DNA from 2 places in the Dactylosporangium sp. CA-152071 genome. Region 2 is predicted to be linked to the other one. Evidence: riboswitches for the same ligand, from Rfam matches in the RefSeq annotation. Region 2 holds a riboswitch; the other holds the start of a gene.
What was found. A riboswitch is a leader RNA that binds a small molecule or an ion and turns the genes downstream of it on or off. The one in region 2 is predicted to bind S-adenosylhomocysteine.
Positions count from the first base shown of each region.

Region 1: another riboswitch for S-adenosylhomocysteine. It lies ahead of metH (methionine synthase); the one in region 2 lies ahead of ahcY (adenosylhomocysteinase).

Region 1 is NZ_JBNJMZ010000001.1:8,281,903-8,291,878, reverse strand. It holds gene ACQEVZ_RS37430 (hypothetical protein) at 1-85, shown strand, start outside; gene ACQEVZ_RS37425 (hypothetical protein) at 309-539, shown strand; gene metH (methionine synthase) at 662-4,351, opposite strand; S-adenosyl-L-homocysteine riboswitch at 4,373-4,455, opposite strand; gene ACQEVZ_RS37415 (glycine hydroxymethyltransferase) at 4,580-6,034, shown strand; gene ACQEVZ_RS37410 (aspartate/glutamate racemase family protein) at 6,109-6,783, shown strand; gene ACQEVZ_RS37405 (MFS transporter) at 6,783-8,141, shown strand; gene ACQEVZ_RS37400 (SCO2525 family SAM-dependent methyltransferase) at 8,152-8,901, opposite strand; gene ACQEVZ_RS37395 (HEAT repeat domain-containing protein) at 8,993-9,976, opposite strand, start outside.
Region 2 is NZ_JBNJMZ010000002.1:353,888-363,863, reverse strand. It holds gene ACQEVZ_RS41770 (SNF2-related protein) at 1-2,889, shown strand, start outside; gene ACQEVZ_RS41765 (hypothetical protein) at 2,882-3,652, shown strand; S-adenosyl-L-homocysteine riboswitch at 3,674-3,758, shown strand; gene ahcY (adenosylhomocysteinase) at 3,779-5,239, shown strand; gene ACQEVZ_RS41755 (hypothetical protein) at 5,233-5,652, opposite strand; gene ACQEVZ_RS41750 (DUF4231 domain-containing protein) at 5,876-6,310, shown strand; gene ACQEVZ_RS41745 (hypothetical protein) at 6,307-6,774, shown strand; gene ACQEVZ_RS41740 (hypothetical protein) at 6,771-7,310, shown strand; gene ACQEVZ_RS41735 (NAD-dependent epimerase/dehydratase family protein) at 7,332-8,357, opposite strand; gene ACQEVZ_RS41730 (glycosyltransferase family 2 protein) at 8,471-9,124, shown strand; gene ACQEVZ_RS41725 (TIGR04282 family arsenosugar biosynthesis glycosyltransferase) at 9,121-9,759, shown strand; gene ACQEVZ_RS41720 (methyltransferase domain-containing protein) at 9,756-9,976, shown strand, end outside.

The sequences.
Region 1 (9,976 bases), on a different contig from region 2:
CAGTTGTCTGGCCGTGATCGGGGTCATCGAACTGCGCGTCAGACGACAGCGGGCGAACACGATCGCGAGCAGCGGTCTGCTGTAGCTGTTCAGCGCTTCGCCCCGGCTCCCCGTTGAGCAGGGGCCGTCTGTCGCGTGGCCGATGGGGGATGATGGCGCGATGGCCAGACATGCGCGACGACCTCCGAGCCTTGGCTCGGCGTTGTGGACGGCGCTCGTCTGGTTCGTGCTCGGCACCCTGGGGGTCATGCTGATCGCGTGGCTGTCCGGGCTCACGTAATCCGCCTGGACCGGCGAGCGGTGCGGTCGTGCTCGGCCGGCGAATTGCTGGCTGCACGGCCTTCGCCCCGACCGGCCCGTTGACCGAGGTCACGCTGGTGGCAGGCCGGCCGATGCGGGTGGTGTTCACGACGACCGTCAGCAGCGGCGACGGCGTCATGCAGGAGCACCAGCTGGCGGACCTCCTGGTGCCGTCAGGGCGCGAGGAGGAGGCCAGGGCACTCGTCCAGCGCTTGAACGCCGAGGTCGTCGCACACTGAGGCGCCGCGCCCGGCGGCCACGCCAGGGTGTCCGCTCCCCGATGTGGACGTCACGGTCCAGCCGGCAGGCCGGCTCAGGTGGTGGCAGGGCCGCCGGGGAAGGCGGCCCTGCACCGGGTGGGTCAGGAGGGGTCGTAGGCGAGGTTGGGGCGGAGCCAGCGCTCGACTTCCTCGACGGGGAGGCCGCGGCGGGTGGCGTAGTCCTCGATCTGGTCGCGGTTGACCCGGCCCACGGTGAAGTAGCGGGAGTCGGGGTGGGCGAAGATCAGGCCGCTGACCGCGGCGGCCGGGGTCATGGCGAAGGACTCGGTGAGGGCCAGGCCCAGCTTGCCGGCCTCGAGGAGGTCGAACAGGGCCTGCTTGAGGGAGTGGTCGGGGCTGGCGGGGTAGCCGAGGGCGGGGCGGATGCCGCGGAAGCGCTCGGCGTGCAGGTCCTCCAGGGCGGGCTGGGCGTCGGGCTCGAACCAGGCGCGGCGGGCCTCCAGGTGGATCCACTCGGCGAAGGCCTCGGCGAGGCGGTCGGCCAGGGCCTTCACCAGGATGGCGCGGTAGTCGTCGTTGTCGGCCTCGTACCGGGCGGCGAGCTCCTCGGCGCCGTGGATGGCGACGGCGAAGCCGCCCAGGTGGTCGGGGAACGCGTCGCCGGAGGAGCCGGAGGAAGCAGGGGCGATGTAGTCGGCGAGGCAGCGGTTCTCGCGGCCGTCGGGCTTCTCCGTCTGCTGGCGCAGCATCGGGAACTTCACGCCGTTGTCCAGGACGATGTCGTCGCCCACGGAAGCGGCGGGCCAGAAGCCGTAGGCGCCACGGGCGGAGAGGGTGCCGTTGGCGATGATCTCGTCGAGCAGGGTGTTGCCCTCGGCGAAGAGCTCGGCGGCGACGGGCTGGTCGAGGATCGCGGGGTACTTGCCCTTCAGCTCCCACGCGAGGAAGAAGAACTGCCAGTCGATCATCTCGCGGAGGACCTGCAGGGGCGGCTCGACGACCCGTACACCCGTGAAGTCCGGCGTGGGGATGGCGTCGAACGACACGTCCGAGGCGTTGGCCCGGGCCTGCGCGAGGGTGAGCAGCGCGGTGTGGCGGCGCTCGGCGTGCTGGCGGCGCAGGCGCTCCTGCTCCTCGCGGTTGTCGGCGGTGAGCTGCTCGACCCGGTCCGCGTCCAGCAGGCCGGCGACGACCCCGACCACCCGCGAGGCGTCCTGCACGTGGACGGTGTTGCCGTCGTACGCCGGAGCGACCCGCACCGCCGTGTGCTGGCGCGACGTGGTGGCGCCGCCGATGAGCAGGGGCAGCTTCAGGCCGCGGCGCTGCATCTCGGCGGCGACGGCGACCATCTCGTCCAGCGACGGCGTGATGAGGCCGGACAGGCCGATCGCGTCGGCGCCCTCGGCGACCGCGGTGTCCAGGATCTTCGCCGCCGGGACCATGACGCCGAGGTCGATGACCTCGTAGTTGTTGCAGCCGAGGACGACGCCGACGATGTTCTTGCCGATGTCGTGGACGTCGCCCTTGACGGTCGCCATGACGACCTTGCCCTGGCCGCTGCGGCTCTGAGGACGGGCAGCGGCACCCTCGGCGGCACTCTCGGTGGCGCCCGCGGCGAGCGCCGCGGCGCGGGCGGCCTCCTTCTCGGCCTCCATGAACGGCTCGAGGTAGGCGACGGAGCGCTTCATCACGCGGGCGCTCTTCACCACCTGCGGCAGGAACATCTTGCCGCTGCCGAAGAGGTCGCCGACGACCTTCATGCCGTCCATCAGCGGGCCCTCGATGACCTCCAGGGGACGGTTGGCGGCGAGGCGCGCCTCCTCGGTGTCCTCCTCGATGAAGTCGACGATGCCGTGCACGAGCGCGTGCGACAGCCGCTCGTTGACCGGGGCCTCGCGCCACGACAGGTCGACGACCCGGGAGGTGCCGGGGCCGCTGACCGTGCCGGCGAACGTGACGAGCCGGTCGGTGGCGTCCTCGCGCCGGTCGAACAGGACGTCCTCGACGAGCTCGAGCAGGTCGGCGGGGATGTCGGCGTAGACGGCGAGCTGGCCGGCGTTGACGATGCCCATGTCGAGGCCGGCCCGGACGGCGTGCAGCAGAAACGCGGAGTGCATCGCCTCGCGCACGACGTCGTTGCCGCGGAAGGAGAACGACAGGTTCGAGATGCCGCCGCTGGTACGGACGCCGGGGCAGCGCTGCTTGATCAGCGGCAGGGCGTCGATGAAGGCCTTCGCGTAGCCGTTGTGCTCGGCGATGCCGGTGGCGACGGCGAGCACGTTCGGGTCGAAGATGATGTCCTCGGGCGCGAAGCCGGCCTTGTTCACCAGCAGGTCGTACGCCCGGCCGCAGATCTCGACCTTGCGCTCGGTGGTGTCGGCCTGGCCGAGCTCGTCGAACGCCATGACGACCACGCCGGCGCCGTAGGAGCGGATGATCCGCGCCTGCTCCAGGAACGGCTCCTCGCCCTCCTTGAGGCTGATCGAGTTGACGACGCCCTTGCCCTGCACGCACTTCAGGCCGGCCTCGAGCACGCTCCAGCGCGAGCTGTCGATCATGATCGGGATGCGGGCGACCTCGGGCTCGGTGGCGATGAGGTTCAGGAACGTGGTCATCGCCTGCTCGCTGTCGAGCAGGTCGGCGTCCATGTTGACGTCGAGGAGGTTGGCGCCGCCGCGGACCTGCTCAAGGGCGACGTCGACCGCGCCCTGGTGGTCGTCGGACTCGATGAGCCGGCGGAAGCGCTTCGAACCGGTGACGTTGGTCCGCTCGCCGATCATGACGAAGCCGGTGTCGGGACCGATCTCGAACGGCTCCAGGCCGCTGAACCGGGTCGCCGGGGCGAGCTTCGGGACGTGCCGCGGCGCCATCCCCCGGACCGCCTCGGCGATCTTTCCGATGTGGGCGGGTGACGTACCGCAGCAGCCGCCGACGACGTTGACCAGCTTGTCGGACACGAAGCCGGCGAGCAGGCTCCCGGTCTCGGCGGGGGTCTGATCATAACCGCCGAACGCGTTGGGCAGGCCCGCGTTGGGGTGCGCCGCGACATACGTGCCGGCGAAGCGGGCCAGGTCGGCGACGTGCGGGCGCATCTCCGTCGCGCCGAGCGAGCAGTTGACGCCGACGATGAGCGGGTCGGCGTGCTCGACGGAGCGCCAGAACGCCTCGACGGTCTGCCCGGACAGCGTCCGGCCGCTCAGGTCGACGATCGTGACCGAGATCCACAGCGGCAGGTGCGGCGCGACGTCGCGGGCCGCGGCGACGGCCGCCTTCACGTTGAGCGTGTCGAAGATGGTCTCGATGAGCAGCAGGTCCACGCCGCCCTCGGCGAGCGCGCTGATCTGCTCCGCGTACGTGGCGCGGACCGTGTCGAACGTCACTGCCCGGTAGGACGGGTCCTCGACCTTCGGCGACAGCGACAGCGTGACGTTCAGCGGGCCGACCGACCCGGCGACGAACCGCGGCCGGTCCGGCGTGGAGAACTCGTCCGCCGCCTGGCGCGCCAGCCGGGCGCCCTGCACGTTCATCTCGCGGACCAGCGACTCCAGGCCGTAGTCGGCCTGGGCGATGCTGGTGGCGGTGAAGGTGTTGGTGGTGGTGATGTCGGCGCCGGCGGCCAGGTATTGCCGGTGGACGTCGAGGATCACGTCGGGGCGGGTCAGGATCAGCAGGTCCGGGTCGCCCGTGACGTCCTTCGGGTGGTCCGGGGCGATCAGGTCCGCACGGTAGTCGGCGGGAGTGAGGCCGGCGGCCTGCAGCATGGTGCCCCATGCGCCGTCGAGCACGACCACCCGCTCGTCGAGGAGCTTGCGCAGATCTGCGATCGCCATGGGATCCACCTTCCGTGGGTCAGACGGAAGGCGCCCTTGCAGACAGTGATTCCAGGTCGAGCGTGGCGGATCGTCGATGATCCGTTGCAGCGCCTCTCGCCCCGATCCCAGATTCTAGCCTGTTACCGTGGTTCGCCGTCACGCAGTCGAGCTTGGATTGAGCTTGGACCTGGCCGCATCGACCGTCCCGATGTGGCTGACGATCCCGACCTGATCAGGAGTCCCGTCATGAGCGCGCAAAGTTCGGAATCGATCGCGGTCAACGCCGCCCTTGACGTGGTGCGGGCCGTCGAGCCGCGGATCGCGGACGCCATCGCCGGCGAGCTGACCGCCCAGCGCGAGTCGCTCAAGCTCATCGCCAGTGAGAACTACGCCTCACCCGCGACGCTCCTCGCGATGGGCAACTGGCTCAGCGACAAGTACGCCGAAGGCACTGTCGGCCGCCGCTTCTACGCCGGATGCCAGCAGGTCGACACCGTCGAGTCGATCGCCGCGGAGCACGCCCGGGAACTGTTCGGCGCGTCACACGCCTATGTCCAACCACATTCTGGGATCGACGCGAATCTCGTCGCCTTCTGGGCGGTCCTGGCGCAGAAGGTCGAGGCGCCGTTCCTGCGCGAGAAGTCCGTCCGCCAGGTCAACGACCTCACCGAGAGTGACTGGGCGCAGCTGCGGCACGACTTCGGCGACCAGCGGATGCTCGGCATGTCCCTGGACGCCGGCGGGCACCTGACCCACGGCTTCCGGCCCAACATCTCCGGCAAGATGTTCCACCAGCGCAGCTACGGCACCAACCCGGAGACGGGCCTGCTGGACTACGACGCGCTGCGGGAGACCGCCCGCGAGTTCCGGCCGATGATCATCGTCGGTGGCTATTCGGCGTACCCCCGGAAGGTGAACTTCGCGAAGCTCCGCGAGATCGCGGACGAGGTCGGCGCCACCCTCATGGTCGACATGGCGCACTTCGCCGGGCTCGTCGCCGGCAAGGTGTTCACCGGCGACTTCGACCCGGTGCCGCACGCCCACATCGTCACCACCACGACCCACAAGACGCTGCGCGGCCCGCGCGGCGGCATGGTCCTCTGCCAGGCGGAGCTCGCCGACCAGGTCGACCGCGGCTGCCCGATGGTGCTCGGCGGCCCGCTGCCGCACGTCATGGCCGCCAAGGCCGTCGCGCTCGCCGAGGCCCGCACCCAGTCGTTCCGCGACTACGCGCAGCGCGTCGTCGACAACGCCGCCGCGCTCGCCGAGGGCCTGCAGCGCCGCGGCGTCCGCCTCGTCACCGGCGGCACCGAGAACCACCTGGTGCTCATCGACGTCGCACAGCGCGATGATGCTGAGGGGAGTGGCGCGCCGACCGGCCTCACCGGCCGCCAGGCGGAGGCGGCACTGCTGGACGCCGGCATCGTCACCAACCGCAACGCGATCCCGCAGGACCCCAACGGCGCCTGGTACACCTCCGGCGTGCGCATCGGCACCCCGGCGCTCACCACGCGCGGCCTCGGCGTCGCCGAGATGGACACGATCGCCGAGCTCATCGCCACCGTGCTGAGCAGCACCCGGCCGGCGGCGGACTCGAAGGCGAAGTACACCCTCGACGAGTCGGTCGCGGCCAAGGTGTCCGGCCAGGCGTCCGAGCTGCTCGCCGGGTTCCCGCTGTACCCCGAGATCACCCTGCGCTGAACCACCGCGGCGGCAGCCGTGCCCCCACCGGACATCGACCGACGGGTATGGTTGCCGCCACGGGGGTGGGGTGGGTGCTGGGTGTCATCGGTGGCGTCGGTCCGGTCGCCACGATCGAGTTCTACCGATTGCTCGTCGCCGAGGTCCAGGCCCGCACCGGGGCCTGGCCGGACCTGCTCATCCACAGCCAGCCGCTGCCGGCGCGGCTGGTCGGGGCGGTCCTTGACGGCACGCTCACCGCGGCGGAGACCACGGAGATCGACGCGCTGCTCACCACGGCCCTCGACACGCTCGAGCGGGCCGGCTGCGACCTCGTCGCGATGCCCTGCAACACGTTCCACCGCCAGCTGCGCCCGCTGCTCGCCGGGCGGCACCTGAAGCTCGTCGACATGGTCAGCGAGACCATCGACGCGGCCGCCGCCCGCGGGCTGCGCCGGCTCGTGCTGCTCGCCACCGGCACCAGCGTCGACCACGAGGCCTACGCGGCGGCCCGGCTGCGCGGCATCGAGATCCTGCGCCCCGCCGACCAGTCGCACGTCGTGTCGCTCGTCACGCGGTGCGTCGGCGGGGCGTTCGACGCCGCGGCCGTGCACGAGGCGCTCGCCGCCGGCAACGTCGCCGGCGCCGACGGGGTGCTGCTCGGCTGCACCGACCTGACCGTCCTGCGCGACGACCTGTCCCGCGTCGCGCCGGTCGTGGACAGCCTCAGCTGCCTCGTCTCCGCCTGCGCCGACGCGCTGACCGCCTGATGCGGGCGCTCGCGGTCTGCCTCGGGTTCTTCCTGGTCATGCTCGACAGCACGATCGTGACCGTCGCGCTGCCCTCCATCGGCGGCGGCACCGCGACCCTGCAGTGGGTCGTCGACGCCTACACGGTCGTCTTCGCCGCGCTCGTCCTCGCCGGCGGGTCGTTCGCCGACCGGTTCGGGGCGCGCCGCTCCTACCACGGCGGCATGACGATCTTCGCGCTCGGCTCCGTCATGTGTGCCTGCACCACCGGCGGCGCCTGGCTGATCGCCGGCCGGGTGGTCCAGGGTGTCGGCGCGGCCGTGCTCATGCCCAGCTCGCTCGCGCTCATCCGGTCCACGTACCCCGAGCCGGCCCGGCAGGCCCGCGTCATCGGCCTGTGGGGCGGCCTCGCCGGCGTCGCGGCCGCGGCCGGTCCCCTGCTCGGCGGCGCGCTGCTCGCCGTCGCCGGCTGGCCCGCGCTGTTCCTGCTCAACGTGCCCTTCGCCGTGCTCGTGCTCTGCATCGGCCGTGGCCTGGTCGACCCGCCGCGCCACGCCGGTGCGCGGGTCGACGTCCGCGGCGTGGTCACGTCGACCTGCGGCCTCGCGCTGCTGGTCGCCGGCTGCATCGCCGCCCACCCGCCGCTGATCGTCGCCGGCGCGCTGGTCCTCGGCCTGTTCGTGCTGCTCCAGTACCGCGCGAGCAAGGCCCTCGCCGAGGCTCCCGCAACCGGGGGCCGCCGGCGCCCCGCCCCGATGCTGCGGCCCGACCTGCTGCGCCACCGCGCCCTGCGCGCCACCGTGGTCACGGGGTTCGCCCTGAACTTCGCCTTCTACGGCCAGTTCTTCCTGGTGACGCTGTACCTGCAGGAGCACCGCCACCTGTCGCCCCTGCTCACGGGCGTCGCCCTCGCGGTGCAGGCCGCCGGCGCCGTGGTCGGCTCCCCGTTCGGCGGCTGGGCCGGCCACCGCTACGGCCCCCGCGCGACGATGCTGGTCGGCCTCCTCACCGGCGCCGCCGGGTTCGCCGCCCTGGGCGCGTGCGCCGCCGGCCCGCTGCCGGCGGTGCTCGCCGCGCTCTTCGTCGTCGGCTTCGGCATCGACACCGCCATGACCGCCGCCACGTCCCTGACCCTGCAGGCCGCCCCCGACGGTCACGCGGGCGTCGCCAGCGGCCTGCTCAACACGATGCGGCAGGTGGGCAGCGCCCTGGGCGTCGCGGTCCTGGGCGCCGTCGGCGCCTTCCCCAACGCGATGCTCATCGCCACGGGCACCTACCTTGCCGCCGCGCTCCTGGTCGCCCTCCGCGCCGGCCCCACCCGCCCGGCCGCCGATCCGGCAGGCACACCCGTCACCGCCGGCGGCCGCGCCGGGCGATGACCGCCGGTGCCTAGTCGCGACGCCTGGAGGACCTGGTGCGGCCGGTCGCGACGATCATCCCGTCGGCGTGGGACATGTCCGACTCGACGGGGATGACGCGCAGGGAGGTGGTCAGCGGGGAGAGGCAGCCGTGGACGTCGGACTCGTCGACGGGGACGGCGGGGAAGCGGCGGCCGGCGACCTCGTAGCCGGAGGAGCGCCTCATGAACGCGGCGACGAACGGGGCGTCGGGGCGCAGCGCGCCGACGAAGCGCTGGATCGCGAGCTCGAACTCGGCCGGGTCGGAGGAGATCGAGCAGGCGACGAAGAACATCGTGCCGAGGTCGAAGCGGTGGCGCGGCAGGGTGAAGACGCTGCCGGGCTGAATCTTCGCGGCGGCGAACTTCGCGCGCGGGTCGGTCCGCCGGTACGCCGGGGACTCCAGGAACACGTCCCAGAAGGCGTCCCAGCCGCGGTCGAGGCCGGCGCGCTGGTGCTCGGCGAGCCACGCGAGGTTGGCCGGGGAGTACTCCCGCAGGGTGAGCGACCGGCTGAACGGCATCATCGAGAGCGCCGGATACAGGTTGGTGCCGGTGCCGAGATCCAGCGCCCGGCCGCCGCTGACTCCGGCACGCGAGAAGAAATCACGGGTGATGCCCATGATCTGCCGGTCGTCGTCGCGGACGAACTTGTAGTGCTGGTTGCGGTACTCCTCCGCGTCGAAGGACCGCCAGTCAGCCTGACTGTTGCGGGCACACTCGAGGACAGCAGCGCCGTTCATTGTTCGAAGACCTCCGGATGGCGAACGGCGAGCCGCGGGGACACCTAGCAGGTATAGCGTGTCACACGCGCTCAAGCAATCATCGCCAACGCTACTGCCGCTCATCCGTACGGCGGAGCGGAATGGGCGGCAGGTCGTGGGGTGAGATCTCCGGCAGCCCGGTCAGGACCTGCCCGATGACCTCGCGAAACGCGCCGTCGGGGTGATGCCGGGCGTGCCGGTCGAGCAGTGCCCGGGTCTCCTGCTGCGCGCCGAAGCGGTGACCGAGCGCACGGACCGACTTCTCCTTGACGGTCCAGTCGGGGTCGTCCAGGTGCTCGACGAACCAGGCGTGGATCTGCGGGCTCGTCTCGGGCAGCTCGGCCAGGACGGTGCCGACCACGCGGCACAGCTCGGTGTCGGCGGGATGGGCCGCGGACAGCGCGATGAGCCGCGCGGGCAGGTCCGGCTCGGCGCCGAGGAGGCGTCCGAGGACCCGCGCGGCGCCGCCGTTGACCGGGGCGGCGTCGTCGAGCCGGACCAGCAGCCGGTCCCGGACCTGCGCCTCCAGCGCGGGACCGCCGCCGGCGCGGCGCAGCAGGATCTCGGCGGCGGTCTCGATCACGTCGGCGTCGGAGTCGGTGGAGATCCGCTCCAGCAGCGCGTCCCGCGTGTCGTCGCGGTCGCCGAACCGGTCGCCGAGCAGCTCCACCGCCGTGCGGCGCAGCTTCGCGTTGGCGTTGCGGTCGCCGGTGCGCTTCACGAGGATCCGGGCGACCCGCGGGCCGGCGCCCTGATACGCGCCCATCGCCTCGGCCGCGATCCGCACCACGTCGCCGTCGAGGTCGGCGCGGATCCGGTCGCCGAGCGCGTCGCGGGCGTCCGGGTCGTCCAGGTGCGCGGCGAGGATCTCCGCCGCCGCCCGGCGGACCAGCTCGCTGTGGTCGTCGGCGACCCGCTCGACGATCAGCCTGCGCGCCTGCGGCCCGAGCGACCAGCGCCGCCCGAGGGCGGTGACGATCGCCAGCCGCACACCGGCGTCCGTGTCGAAACGGGCCCGCTCGGTCAGCTTCGTGCGCAGGTCCGCGTCGAGCGC
Region 2 (9,976 bases):
CTCACCTCCCCCGACCCCACCCTCCGCGAACGCCCAACCCCGCACAGCAGCCCCGCACCGACCGGCGGCACGCTGAGCAACCGCACACCGAACGCCGACCCCACCCTCCACGAACACCTGCCCCCGAACGGCAGTCGCCCGCCGAACAACAACGGCACACCAAGTGGCGGCACCACGCCAAGCACCAGCAGCGAACCGAACAGCGGCGACGCACCGAGCAACAGCCACCCGCCAACCACCATCGGCGCACTGAACGCCTCCAGCCCGCCGAGCACCGAGAGCGGCAACACGTCAAGCCACAGCCGCCCGCCGAGCAACGACAGCGCACCGAACAGCGGCAGCGCACCGGGCTACAGCGACACGGTGAGCGACAGCGACGCACTGAACGTCGACAGCACACCGAACGGCAGCGGCGACGACGAGCCGAGCAACGGCGGTGGGCTGAGCAACGGCAGCACCGCAAACAGGGGCGTGCCGAGCAGCAGCGAGCCGAGCAGCAGCGGCGGGCTGAGCGGCGACGGTGTGGGTGGCGTGGGTGGTTTGGTGGGGCGGGCCGTGCGGGAGAGCACGGACGTGCGGCGGGTGCGGGACGAGATCCGGCGGTGGGCGGAGAGTGGGCGGCCGGCGGCGGTGCGGTTGTGCTTCCGGTTGACGTTTGTCGAGGAGTTCGACGAGGACGAGGAGGACGACGCCGTCGGGGCGGCGGCCGGTGAGGCGGGGGTGCGGGTCGACGACGGGCGGGACGTGTCGGGGTGGCTGGTGGAGTTCATGTTGCAGCCGGTCGCGGAGCCCGGGCTGCTCGTGCCGGCCAAGGACGTCTGGCGCAGCGGGGCGTCGCCGCTCTTCCGGTGGGTCGACTATCCGCAGGACGTGCTGCTGGCGGACCTCGGCAGGGCGAGCCGGCTCTGGCCCGAGCTCGACGAGGCGCTGCACCAGGCGCGCCCCGAGCAGCTGCGGCTGGACACGATCGGCGCCTACGGCTTCCTGCGGCACGCGGGGATCCTGCACGACGCGGGCTTCGGGGTGCTGCTGCCCGCGCAGTGGCAGCGGCGGCAGGATCTGGGGCTGACACTGACGACGCACTCGGCGCAGCCCGCGGCCCCGGTGCTGCGGGACACGACGGCGAACCGGGCCGCGATCGTGCGCTACCGGTGGGGGCTCGCGATCGGTGACGAGTTCCTCAGCGAGGCGGACCTGCGGGCGCTCGCGCGGGCGAAGGTGCCGCTGGTGCGGCTGCGCGGCCGCTGGGTGCACCTCGACCGGGAGAAGCTCCGCGCCGGCCTCGCCTTCCTCGCCCGGGGCGGGCAGGGGCACATGTCGGCCGGTGAGGCGATGCGGCTCGTCAGGCTCATCCCCGAGGGCGACCTGCCCCTGCCGGTCACGGGCGTCGACGGCACGGGATGGCTCGCGGACCTGCTGACGGGCCGGGCCGTGGAGCGCCTGGAGCTGCTGGAGCCGCCCGCGTCCCTCGCCACGACGCTGCGGCCCTACCAGCGCAAGGGCCTGTCGTGGCTGGCCTTCCTCGACGGGCTCGGCGTCGGGGCGCTGCTCGCCGACGACATGGGCCTCGGCAAGACCGTGCAGGTCCTGGCGCTGGAGGCGCTGCTGCGCGAGCGCGGCGCCCGGCCGCCGACGCTGATCGTGTGCCCGCTGTCGGTGCTCGGCAACTGGCGGCGCGAGATCGGGCGTTTCACGCCGGGCCTGCGGGTCGCCGTCCACCACGGCACGGAACGGGCGGCGGACGAGCTCGACGCCGACCTGGTCCTCACCACCTACCAGGTCGCGACCCGGGACGTGGACCGGCTGGCGGCGCGGGACTGGGACCGGATCGTGCTCGACGAGGCGCAGCACGTGAAGAACAGCACCAGCGCCGCGGCGCGGGCGGTGCGGCGGATCCCGGCGCGGCACCGGGTCGCGCTGACCGGCACCCCGGTGGAGAACCGGCTGACGGAGCTGTGGTCGATCGCGGACTTCCTGAACCCGGGCATCCTCGGGCCGGCGGCCATCTTCCGGGCCCGCTACTCGGTGCCGGTCGAGCGCTACGCCGACGCCGACGCGGCCGCCCGCCTGCGCCGGGTCACGCGCCCCTTCCTGCTGCGCCGGGTGAAGACCGACCGGGCGGTCATCGCGGACCTGCCGGACAAGCTCGAACGCCGCCAGTGGTGCAACCTGACCCTCGAACAGGCGACGCTCTACAAGGCGGTCGTCAACGAGCTCTTCGTGAAGCTGCGCGAGGGGCGGTCCGGTGAGCGGCGCAAGGGCCTGGTGCTGTCGGCGATGACGAAGCTCAAGCAGGTGTGCAACCACCCGGCGCACCTGATGGGCGACGGCACGCCGCTGGCGGGACGGTCGGGGAAGCTGGCGCGCCTCGAGGAGATCCTCGCCACGGCCCTCGACGCCGGGGACCGGGCGCTGGTCTTCACACAGTTCGCCAAGTTCGGCCACCTGCTGGCGCCCTACCTGGCGGGGCGGCTCGGGACCGGTGTCGAGTTCCTGCACGGGGGCACCGCGAAGGGCGCCCGGGACGCGATGGTCGAGCGGTTCCAGACCGGGACGGGGCCGGGGGTGCTGCTGCTGTCGCTGAAGGCGGGCGGGACCGGGCTCAACCTGACCGCCGCCAACCACGTCGTGCACGTCGACAGGTGGTGGAACCCGGCGACCGAGCAGCAGGCCACGGACCGCGCCTTCCGCATCGGGCAGCGCCGCGACGTGCAGGTGCACACCTTCGTCTGCGTCGGCACCGTCGAGGAGCGGGTCGACACCATCATGGCGGAGAAGCGGACCCTCGCCGGGGTCGCCGTCGGCAGCGGCGAGGGCTGGCTCACGGGCCTGTCCACCGACGACCTCCTGGACCTGATGACCCTGCGCCCGGAGGCGACGGATGAGTGAGACGAGGTGGTCCCACCAGTTCATCGCCATGCTCGAATCCTTGCGCATGGGCACGACATTTTCCGTCGGCCGCCGCTACGCCCGCGCCGGCAACGTCCGGTCGCTCACCATCTCCAGCAGCATCGTGACGGCGCTGATCCTCGACGAGGACGGTGAGACGTACCGGTCGCGCATCGCCGCGAAGGCGTTCTCCGCCGCCGACTGGGCCCGCATCGAGCGGGCACTGTCCAAGGAGGCGCGGTACGCGGCGAAGCTGCTCGCCGGGCACCTGCCGGAGGACCTGGACCAGCTGCTGCAGAGCTATGGGCTGTCCCTGTTCCCGCAGAGCCTCGCCGAGCTGGTCATGGACTGCGACTGCCCCGGCTGGCAGAAGCCGTGCCGGCACCTGACCGCCGCCTGCTACGTGCTGGCGGAGGAGTTCGACAACGACCCGTTCACCATCCTGGCCTGGCGCGGCAAGGGTCGCGACGAGCTGCTCGAGGAGCTGCGCAGCCACCGCGTGTCCGAGACCAGGCACGTGGCGCCCACAGACCCGGAGCCCCAGGCGGCCAGGAGCTTCTGGACCGCCGGCCCCAGGGTCACCACAAGAAACGAACCCCTGCCCGGCGCGATAGCGAGACCCGACGCCATCCTCGACCAGCTCGACCAGCTGAGACTCACCGTCGGCCGGTTCGAGGTGACCGACCTGCTCCGTGACGTCTACCGCACACTCGGTTGCGGGGAAAACGACGGAGGCGGTACCGTCGAACCCAATCGCGGCTGAGCACAAGGCGACGCCGCGGTCACGGCCGAGAGGCGCTGCGACGGACCCGCACGGGTTCGCCACGCTCGGCCGTTGACTACCCTTGACCCAAGGGCGCCTCCTGTCACCGGGAGGTGACCTTAGGCTATGCACAAGTATCTGCAGACGCGCAACGGGATCGAGTTCGCCGTTGCCGATCTCTCCCTCGCGGCCGCCGGCCGGACCCAGATCCGCCTCGCCGAGCACGAGATGCCGGGCCTGATGGCGACGCGCCGCGAGTTCGCCGACGCGCAGCCGTTGCGCGGCGCGCGGATCGCCGGCTCGTTGCACATGACCGTGCAGACGGCGGTGCTGATCGAGACCCTCGTCGCGCTCGGCGCCGAGGTCCGCTGGGTGTCCTGCAACATCTTCTCCACCCAGGACGAGGCGGCGGCCGCGGTCGTCGTCGGCCCGCACGGGACGGTCGACGCACCGACCGGCACGCCGGTGTTCGCGTGGAAGGGCGAGACGCTCGCCGAGTACTGGTGGTGCACCGACCAGCTGTTCGACTTCGGCGACGGCCTCGGCCCGAACATGATCGTCGACGACGGCGGCGACGCCACGCTGCTGGTGCACAAGGGCGTCGAGTTCGAGGCCGCGGGCCGGGTGCCGCAGCCGACGTCCGCCGATTCGGAGGAGTTCGCGCTCGTACTCGGTACCCTCGCCGACAGCCTCGCGAAGGACAACCGGCGCTTCACGAAGCTGGCCGCCGGCATCCGCGGCGTCACCGAGGAGACCACCAACGGCGTCAAGCGGCTCTACAAGCTCGCCGAGAGCGGTGAGCTGCTGTTCCCCGCGATCAACGTCAACGACTCGGTCACCAAGTCGAAGTTCGACAACACGTACGGCATCCGCCACTCGCTGCTGGACGGCATCAACCGCGCCACGGACGTGATGCTGGCCGGGAAGCTCGCCGTCGTCTGCGGCTACGGCGACGTCGGCAAGGGCGCCGCCGAGGCGCTGCGCGGCATGGGCGCCCGGGTCGTCGTCACCGAGATCGACCCGATCTGCGCGCTGCAGGCCGCCATGCACGGGCTGCCCGTGGTCCGCCTCGAGGACGTCGTCGCGACCGCGGACCTGTTCATCACCACCACCGGCAACAAGGACATCATCATGGCCGCCGACCTGGCCGCCATGAAGCACAACGCGATCGTCGGCAACGTCGGGCACTTCGACAACGAGATCGACATGGCCGGGCTGGCGAAGGTCCCGGGCATCGTGAAGAACGAGATCAAGCCGCAGGTGCACGAGTGGACGTTCCCCGATGGGCACGCGATCATCGTGCTGTCCGAGGGCCGGCTGCTCAACCTGGGCAACGCCACCGGTCACCCGAGCTTCGTCATGTCCAACAGCTTCACCAACCAGACGATCGCGCAGATCGAGCTGTTCACGAAGCCGGACGCGTACGAGCGCCAGGTGTACCGCCTGCCGAAGCACCTCGACGAGAAGGTCGCCGCGCTGCACCTCGAGGCGCTCGGCGTCCGGCTGACCGAGCTGACCAAGGAGCAGGCCGAGTACATCGGCGTCGACGTGGCCGGCCCGTACAAGCCGGAGCACTACCGCTACTGAGGGGTCAGCTCGGCCTCCTCGCAGTACCGCTTGAAGCCCTTCAGATCCATGCGCAGCCGGGCGTGCAGTTCCGCGTCCGGCTGCGCGCCGTGCGGGTGCACCAGTCGCTCGTCCAGCTGCGCGACCGCCACCACGTTGGTGGCGTCGTCGCCGAGCGGCTCCAGCCAGTACGCCTCGACGAGCTGAGCGCTGTCCCACCGCACGTACCGCCCCGGCTCGATGTCGCCGAGGACCGCGTCGATCTCGACCCGCCGCCCGCCGATGTCGAGCGCCAGGTGCGCGGCGTCGTCGCCGGCCTGGCTCACGGCGAGGACCCCGGACATGAACCGCGGATGTTCGCTGAGGTGCACCAGGTGCTCATAGGCACGCATCGCCGGCACGCCGACCCGCATCTCTTCCTGGGTGACGATCATCTGTCTCACCCCCTCGAGTCCACGGTACGCCGGAACCCCGAAAACCCCGCGCGCGGCACGGGTCGCCGGTTCGGGTCGGGCATGTGGACGATGTGACCGTTGTCAACGGTTGCGGCGCTTTCGTAGATTCAATGCCGACGATGTCGATGGTGACGGAGGCGGCGTGCGCGACCTTTTCCGGCGGTTCCCGCGACGCGGATCGCGGCTCGTTTCCGATCCGATCATGCCACCGGCGGCGAAGGCCGGTTACCCGGCGCTCGCCGAGGACTTCGAGGCGCTGCGCCCGGTCGAGGAGCGGTTCGAGCGCTACGACCTCGAGGCGCTGCGCGGCCAGCGCAGCTACCGGCTGCAGGGCATCGTCGTGCTGCTCGGCTCCGCGCTGCTGACCGGGCTCGGCGGGCTGCAGGCGGTCCTGTCGGACCAGCGCTGGCCGTCGGCGGTCCTGGCGGTGCTGGCGGTCGCGCTGGCGGGGGTGTCGCAGTTCGTCGTGGACGACCACGCGCTCGCCGACTACCGGCTCGCGCGGGTCAAGGCGGAGCGCCTGCGGGCGCTGTACTTCATCTATCTCGCCCGCGTCGAGCCATACACGGGCGACAATCGGGCGCGCCTGCTGGTCCGCGCGGTCGACGCGATCGACGAGGGTGAGGAGCTGACGTGACCGACCGCGAGTCGCAGTTCCGCGACCTGTACGAGCAGCACCGCGTACAGCAGCAGCAACGGTTTCTGGAGGGGCGTCGCGACGAGTTCCGCAACGCCTACAAGCAGGGCGTCCGGCTCCGCAACGGTCTGCTGGTGCTGTCGGGTGTGGTCGGCGCGACCGCGCAGGTGTTCAGCGGGCCGGGGTCGGCGACGGCCCGCGGCGTGTGCGGCCTGGTCGCGGCGCTGATCGCGGCGCTCGCCGGTGCGGTCGCCGGGTACAGCTCGCTGATGGGGTTCTCCAGCCTGCGGCGGTCCTATGAGGACGCGTTGAAGGGGGTACGCTCGGCCGGTCATTCCTGGCGGGACGCGCCGGACGACCGCGCCGCGCTGCTGCGGGTCGAGGAGGTCCTGCGGACCGAGAACGGACACTGGGGGCAGCTGGTGGTCAGGCAGGCCGACGGCACGCCCAGCGTCGAGCGGTGATGCCCGTCGTGCTGGCCAGCGGCCATCTCGTCGACGCGCCCGGCCGGCCGGCACCACGGTTTCCGCAGCGGGTCGCCGGCGAGGTCGCGAGGCTGGTGGCGGAGACGTTCGACGAATGGCGGGTCGGGCCCGGGTCGGTGCTCGTGTGCGGCGGTGCCCGCGGCGCCGACCTGATCGCCGCGGAGGCCGCGCTCTCCCGGGGCGCGGCCGTGACGCTCTGCCTGGCGATGCCGGTCGCGGAGTTCGAGCCGTCGTCGGTGGCGCTGCCCGGCACCGACTGGAGCGCCCGCTTCGAGCGCGTGCTGCGCGGCAGCGAGGTCCGGGTGCTGCACAGTACCGGCGACGCCGACGTCTTCAGTCAGACGAACCAGTGGATGGTCGACCTCGTAAAGGGCCTCGACGACCGCCCGCGGGCGCTGCTGGTCTGGGACGGCCGCAACGGCGACGGACCCGGCGGCACCGCCGACATGGTGGCCCGCCTCGGTTACGACGTGACCGACCCGCACGTCCGGGTCATCGACCCGACCGCCCTCTGAGGGACCCCGCTGAAGGATCCCTCAGAGGGCGCGCAGCGGCGCGGTGGCGAAGTCGCGCAGGCCTTCGGTGAGGTCGACGGCGGCGGTGAAGCCGAGCTCGGCGCGGGCGCGGCCAGGGGCGGCGACCACGTGCCGGACGTCGCCGGCGCGGTGGTCGCCCGTGATCACCGGTGCCGGGCCGTCCATCGCGGCGGCGAGGGTCGCGGCCATGGCACCGACGGTGGTCGGCCGGCCCGAGGCGATGTTGTACGCCCGGAACCCGTCGACCGCCGCGTCGAGCGCCAGCACGTTCGCGGCGGCGACGTCGGTGACGTGGACGAAGTCGCGGCGCTGCGCGCCGTCCTCGAAGACGCGCGGCGCCCGGCCGGCGGCGAGCGCGGAGCGGAAGATGGCGGCGACGCCGCTGTAGGGCGTGTCGCGGGGCATGCCGGGCCCGTACACGTTGTGGTACCGCAACGCCACCACCGTCCCCGCGCCGGCGAGCGCCCACGCCTGCGCGAGGTGCTCCTGGGCGACCTTCGTCGCGGCGTACACGCTGCGTGGGCGCGGCGGCGCGTCCTCGTCGACGTCGCGGGGCTCCAGCGGCGTGCCGCAGGACGGGCAGCCCGGCTCGAACCGTCCGGCGTCGAGATCCGCGGCGGCGCGCGGCGCCGGCGACGTCGCACCGTGGGACGGGCACGCGTAGCCGCCCTCGCCGTAGACGACCATCGAGCTGGCCAGGACGAGCCGCCGCACGCCGGCGCGGGCCATCTCCGCGAGCAGCACGGCGGTGCCGAGGTCGTTGCAGCCCACGTACTCCGGCAGGTCGGCCAGGTCGACACCCATGCCGACCATCGCCGCCTGGTGCACCACGGCGTCGACCCCGTCCAGCAGCGCCGCGACCGCGGCCCGGTCACGCACGTCGACGCGGTCGGCGTCCGGCGGGGGCGAGCGGTGCGCGGCCGGGTGCAGCAGGTCGAGCACGCCGACGTCGTGGCCCGCGGCGCGCAGCGCGGTGACGACGTGACCGCCGATGAACCCGGCTCCGCCGGTGACGAGGATCCGCATGCCGTCGACCGTAGGCGGCGGCGACGGCGGTCGACGGCCGCGTTCGCGGTTCGTAATGGTTGGTTCGTTCCTCGTAAGATCTTCGCCCCGGGATCCTCGGTAGCGTCCGATCCGTGCCAGATGTCGTATTGCCTTGTCTGAATGAGGCCGCCGCGTTGCCGTGGGTGCTGTCCCGGCTGCCGGACGGCTACCGGGCGGTCGTCGCCGACAACGGGTCCACCGACGGGTCGCCGGCGATCGCCGAGGCGCACGGCGCGGTCGTCGTCCACGCCGCGCCGCGCGGGTTCGGCGCCGCCGCCCACGCGGGCCTCGAGGCGGCGACCGCCGACGTCGTGTGCTTCATGGACGCCGACGGCTCGTTCGACCCACGGCAGCTGCCCCGCGTCACCGAACCGGTCCTGCGGGGGCGCCTCGACCTGTCGCTCGGCCGCCGCCGCCCGACCGCCCGCGGTGCCTGGCCGCTGCACGGCAGGGCCGGCAACGCCGTCGTGGCGTGGCGCCTGCGCCGCACCACCGGGATCCCCGTGCACGACCTCGGCCCCATGCGCGCCGCCCGCCGCGAGGCGCTGCTCGGGCTGGGACTGCGCGACCGCAGGTTCGGCTACCCCCTGGAGATGATGGTCCGCGCCGCGGCGGCCGGGTGGCGCATCGCCGAGGTCGACGTCGACTACGCGCCCCGCATCGCCGGCGGCCGGTCGAAGGTCACCGGGTCGGTCCGCGGCACCGCCCGCGCCGTGCGCGACATGTCGAAGGTGCTGGCACGATGAGGGTCCAGCTGCTGCTGCTGGCGAAGACGCCGGTGCCGGGACGGGTGAAGACCCGCCTCTGTCCCCCGTGCACACCGGCGGAGGCCGCCGGGATCGCCGCGGCCATGCTCGCCGACACCGTCGACGTCCTCACCGCCGCGCCCGCCGCCCGCCGGACCCTGGTCGTCGACGGCGACCTGCCCGCCCCGCCCGGCTGGCACCGCCACCCGCAGCGCGGCGACGGTCTCGGCGAGCGGCTCGCCGCCGCGTACGCCGACACCGCGCTCCCCGGCGTCGCCACCCTCCTCGTCGGCATGGACACCCCGCAGGTGCGCGTCGGCCACATCGTCGCGGCCTGCGCGGCGCTCGCCACCACCGGGGCGGTCCTCGGGCCGGCGGAGGACGGCGGCTGGTGGGCGCTCGGCCTGCGGGACCCGTCCACCGCCAGGGTGCTCACGGGCGTCCCCATGTCCACCTCGGACACCGGTGCCGCCACCCACGCGGCGCTGCGCGGGCTGGGCCTCGGCGTGGCGACCCTGCCGACCCTGCGTGACGTCGACACCGCCGAGGACGCCCGGGCCGTCGCCGCCGGCTGCGAACCGGGCCGGTTCACGACGGCGGTTGCGGCGTCGGTACCGGCCGGGGCCGCGACATGAGCGCGCCGGTCGCCCTCTACGGTGCCGCGCTGCGCCGCGCCGCCCGCGGAGAGCCCGCCGCGATGGACCTGGTCGACGCGGACGGTGCCGTGGTCCGCCCGCTCGACGCCGGATCGTGGTCCGGCGCGCCGCGGGCCGGCGACGCGCAGCTCGTCCAGCGGTGCACGGACGGCACCCTCGACCTCGGCTGCGGCGCGGGCCGGCTCACGGAGGCCGT